2 regions of the Lysinibacillus louembei genome follow, and region 1 is predicted to be linked to the other one. Evidence: riboswitches for the same ligand, from Rfam matches in the RefSeq annotation. Region 1 holds a riboswitch; the other holds the start of a gene.
The links. Region 1 has a riboswitch for S-adenosylmethionine ahead of R6U77_RS10680 (methionine ABC transporter ATP-binding protein). Riboswitches for the same ligand answer to the same signal wherever they lie in the genome.

Region 1 (2,469 bases):
TGTTTGTTGCTAATAGCTGCAATGCACTTTCAATATTTTCTTTACCTCCATCAATATGCACGATGAGCGTACCGTAAGGACCATTTGCCGTATGTGAAATAGCGCCATGCAAAATATTAATATCTACATCAAATTGCTTAATTAACTGCGACATAATAGGCTCTTTTGTTGATTGACCAACAAAGGTAACACGTACAATTTTGCCAGTCGGATAGTTTGTCACAATTTGCTCGATTGATTCCTTCGTCTCACTTGAATCAGAAACTTGCGACACAAAGTTTTTCGTAATCGTTGCCTGTGGATTTTGGAATATATCTAGCACCTTGCCTTGCTCCACAACTTGTCCAGCTTCCATCACTGCAACGCGATGACAAATTTTACGAATAACATGCATTTCATGTGTAATTAAAACAATTGTCAGCCCTAGCTTTTTATTAATATTCAAGAGTAGCTCTAAAATAGCATCCGTCGTTTCAGGGTCTAGCGCTGAAGTTGCCTCATCACAGAGCAATACTTCTGGGTTATTTGCTAATGCGCGGGCAATGCCAACTCGCTGCTTTTGCCCTCCTGATAGCTGTGAAGGATATGCTTTCTCCCTTCCGTTTAAACCGACTAGCTCCACTAGCTCCTGCACGCGGCTTGCTCGCTCGCTTTTGCTGACACCCGCAATTTCTAATGGAAATGCGATATTTTCCTCAACCGTACGTGACCAAAGCAAATTAAAATGTTGAAAAATCATGCTTATTTTCTGACGTGCTTGGCGTAAGCTTGCACCAGAAGTATGCGCAATATCCTCACCATTGACAATGACTTCTCCAGTTGTTGGCTTTTCCAAACCGTTGAGCAAGCGAATCATTGTACTTTTACCCGCACCGCTGTAGCCGATAATGCCAAATATTTCGCCTTGATTGATTGTTAAATTAACATCACGAACAGCGGTCAAATCGCCATTTTTCGTTTTGTAAACTTTCGTTATATTAGATAATTGAATCATCGTTATTCTCCTTTTAAAAATCAAAAAAACCTTTCCACTTTGAGCAAGCAGAAAGGTTTTACATAATGAATTTATGTTGAACCATTCTCTCATCTTTCAAAGTGTATACTTTGTGTGACTTGGCACCTTTTCACATTCGTGATGGTTGCCGGGCTTCATAGGGCACTTCCCTCCGCCGCTCTTTATAAGAGGATTTATTTAATTTGTAAATTTAGTATGAATGTACTTTATCACGATATAAAAAGTGCGTCAACTACTTTTTAATATTTCATATAAATTTAGTACGGATTGAAAGGCATAAATTTTTTCCATTGTGCCGTCATCCCTTGCTATTACTAGGCATGGAACACTTTCTACTTGCAACTCCAAGGCTAATTTTTCAGAATAGTTTAAATTCATTTTTCCTATTGGCATAGTAGGTAATAGCTGTTCCACGACATCCATCATTTTCGATGCGATGGCACATGTTCCACATATTGGCGTATATAAATATAGCGTGACAACATCATTATTAGTTAGCTGCTGTTGCCACTGCTCGATTGTCCATTCTTCCATTATCATTGTCCTACTTTGTACGTATATTTGCTTTTTTCAAAAGTGTAGCTAACACAGTTGTTGGGGTTGTTGCAACCTCTTTATATTGTGCAGGTATTTCGAGCTGAATAGCCTCTGAATAAACTCGCTTCATTAGCTTACGCATTTTTTGCCCTGATACATCCGCATCAAAAAGCGTATAAAATTTAAGATACTCATATGGTGCTAAAAGTTCAAGCAAATTGTCTTCACTCATCGTTCCGTTTGTACATAATATAATCGCATCCTCGGCAATTACTTGCTCCAGCTTTAATTTATCCGAACGCCCTTCTACAACCATACAAATCATCAAAATTCTCCTTTCATACGCAAATGGGGTGCCAGGAAAGCAGATCAACATCTGTTTTACCGACACCCCCTTTATATTTGTTTTACTCTGCAGTCATTTCGTCGTATTGCTCAGAAGTCATTAACTCATCTACTTCAGATGGGTTCGATAGCTCAACAACAACCATCCATGCTTGCTCATATGGAGACTCGTTCACGAATTCTGGGCTATCACCTAACTCTTCGTTTACTTCTACAACTTTGCCTGATACGGGCGCATATAGCTCCGATACAGTTTTAACTGACTCAACGCTACCAAATGGCTCGTTCAACGTTAATTCGTCGCCTACTTCTGGTAGTTCAACGAATACGATATCGCCTAGTTCATTTTGTGCAAAATGCGTAATACCGATACGCGCCTTGCCGTCTTCAACTTTTACCCATTCGTGCTCTTTAGAATAACGTAATTCTGTTGGTGTGCTCATGAAAACCCCTCCAAATATGTAATACATTCATTTTCAGTTTGCCATATTTCTTACGTAAAAACAAGCTACTATTCACGTTATTTCCACGATTCTAAGAAGTCAGACTCCTTGAAGCCTAACGTCACTTTT
Region 2 (2,469 bases), 740 kb from region 1:
GTGAATGAAAAGCTAGATGAATTAGCTTATGAGTACAAACAGGCATAAAAAAGCGATGCAACAGGCTCTTGTGGAGTCGTTGCATCGCTTTTTATTGTTCATTTATGAAAATATTTTCAAGAAGCTGCCGATGTGTGCCAACAATGATGCGGACATTGTCCAAATGATAAAATGTACTCGTAAAATTCATATCATATATATCCTCATTGGGTGAATATAAATAAATGGTTATATCATTCGCTAAAGCAAGTCCGAACTCAATATGACCGCCCTTCCCAGCAGGTAATAAAATGATTAAAAAATCAGCAAGTTGAACCGCTTCTTTTTCTGCATTGCCAATACGTTGCAATTCCTCTAAATTGGCTGCACGGCTGTTTTGTGTCCAGTCATACGTATGCTGAAAGCCTTTTGCTGTTAATTGGTCTCTTACATAACGGACATCCTCTATATTTTGAAAGCTGGAGGCAATGTAAAATTTTTTCGGTGTGCTAAATATGATATTCAATCTCCTCTTCAACAAAATCCCATTTGTATGGCGTTTCTTGGTATACGTAATAGTTCAACCAGTTGTAGAACAATAAATGCGAATGGGCACGCCATGTATTTTTTGGTGCTTTCGTTGGGTCATCATTTGGGAAGTAGTTCACAGGCACTTCTACATTATCTGCCTTGGCGATATCTCGCTCGTATTCATCAGCAAGCGTTGTCGCATCATACTCTAAATGTCCTGTAATCATAATTTGCTTATTGTCCTTCGATTGTACAATAAAGACACCCGCATCGTCTGAATAGCTCAGCAAGCGTAAATCTGGATGCGCACGCACCTCATCAATTGATACAGATGTATGTCTTGAATGTGGTGCTACATATTCATCGCTAAAGCCACGCACTAAATCTACCGTTAAATCCGTAATAACATGTGAGTATACGCCTGAGCATTTTTTCGGCAGCTCAAATTTACCAATGCCGTAATGATGATATAAAGCCGCTTGCGCACCCCAACAAATATTCATGATGGATGTGACATTTAGCTTTGCCCAATCCATAATATCCGTAATTTCCTTCCAATAGATAACGTCCTCAAATTCCATGCGTTCAATTGGCGCACCTGTAATAATCATGCCATCATAGCGGCGGTGTTTAATCTCAGCAAATGTCGTATAGAACGTTTGCAAATGTGATTTTGAGACATTTTTCGATTCATAGGTTGCTGTATTCAAAAATGTGACATTTACTTGTAAAGGTGTGTTCCCTAATAAACGCAATAATTGCAGCTCTGTTTTCTCCTTTTCTGGCATTAGGTTACAAACTAAAATGTTTAACGGACGGATTTGCTGTGTTCTCGCACGGTCCTCCTCCATCACGAAAATTTTCTCTTTTCTTAGTAGCTCACCTGCTGGCAACTGCTTCGGAATATTAATTGGCATTGCTTTTCCCCCATTTCTTGAAATAACAAATCAATACAAAAAACCCTCACATTCCAGCATAGAGAATGTGAGGGTTTTGTAAGCAATCCGTTCACTCTTATCTCTCGGGAGTCCCCCCGCTGGAATTAGCACCTTTCTAATCAATGTTAGAGGTTGCTGAAGCGTCAACGGGCCATATCCCTCGGCTTCTCTTGATAAGTGTTTTTTTAATTTTGTTTATTGTAGCATTATTGAAAGCGTTTGACAATAGGGTTTAAAATACTATTGTCAATACTCTACACTTCTTAAATCAAATTCCATACAATTTTTACAATCCCTTTTATATGAATCATGTTTTTTACTGATAATATATTAAAGTCGCCATCGTATAGCCGTCTATACGATTAACATCTAACATAACGTAATAAGAGCCTTTATCCCATAAGCTTGAAATATAATAACTACCGTCTGAACGTGTTTCCACATTACGTCCTAGCTCCTTAAGACCTTCTTTATAAAGCGTGTCATGGATAAGTTGTATTTCCGACCAATCACTATAACGGTCTCTATTAGGGAAGAAATCAAATCCAATCGCACCAAGCTTTTTATCCTCATAATAATATATCAATTCTGTTGAGTAACCATATTTCATTGCTGAGTAAACTAAAGTAGACACATTTCCCTTTTGTGATTTTCTAAGTAACTTTGCTGTTTCTGCTTTCTCAACTTGATTTATACTCATAGAAAAATCAATTTTTCGATTTTTATTTTGAGCGCTCTGTTCTTGCACTACTAAATAAGCATCCTTTACATACCCCTTGACATTTCCTTGTTTGATGTGTGACCAACCGTTGCTGTCCGTTGTGTATACAAAAACTTTCGAGCCATCTTTCAGCATCGTTACTTTAGCACCTTTCGAATGTGCTTCTTTTCTGACAATTAATCCTCCTTCTGATTTCACATATTTTGTTTGATTCACAGTTTGCTTTGATACTTTCGTTTCAGAGGTACTAGCTGATGCTTGAGCATCCCCATAATCCATAGCCGTTAGTGCAATAAAACA

Region 2: linked by a shared signal. The riboswitch ahead of metA (homoserine O-acetyltransferase MetA) and the one ahead of R6U77_RS10680 (methionine ABC transporter ATP-binding protein) in region 1 are both predicted to bind S-adenosylmethionine.

The regions. Positions count from the first base shown of each region.
Region 1 covers NZ_CP137624.1:2,164,819-2,167,287, reverse strand. The annotation lists gene R6U77_RS10680 (methionine ABC transporter ATP-binding protein) at 1-994, opposite strand, end outside; SAM riboswitch class I at 1,081-1,185, opposite strand; gene R6U77_RS10675 (thioredoxin family protein) at 1,244-1,549, opposite strand; gene R6U77_RS10670 (toprim domain-containing protein) at 1,560-1,877, opposite strand; gene gcvH (glycine cleavage system protein GcvH) at 1,960-2,340, opposite strand; gene R6U77_RS10660 (arsenate reductase family protein) at 2,418-2,469, opposite strand, start outside.
Region 2 covers NZ_CP137624.1:2,904,361-2,906,829, reverse strand. The annotation lists gene R6U77_RS14440 (HesB/YadR/YfhF family protein) at 1-48, shown strand, start outside; gene R6U77_RS14435 (group-specific protein) at 92-505, opposite strand; gene metA (homoserine O-acetyltransferase MetA) at 489-1,427, opposite strand; SAM riboswitch class I at 1,522-1,628, opposite strand; gene R6U77_RS14425 (SH3 domain-containing protein) at 1,765-2,469, opposite strand, start outside.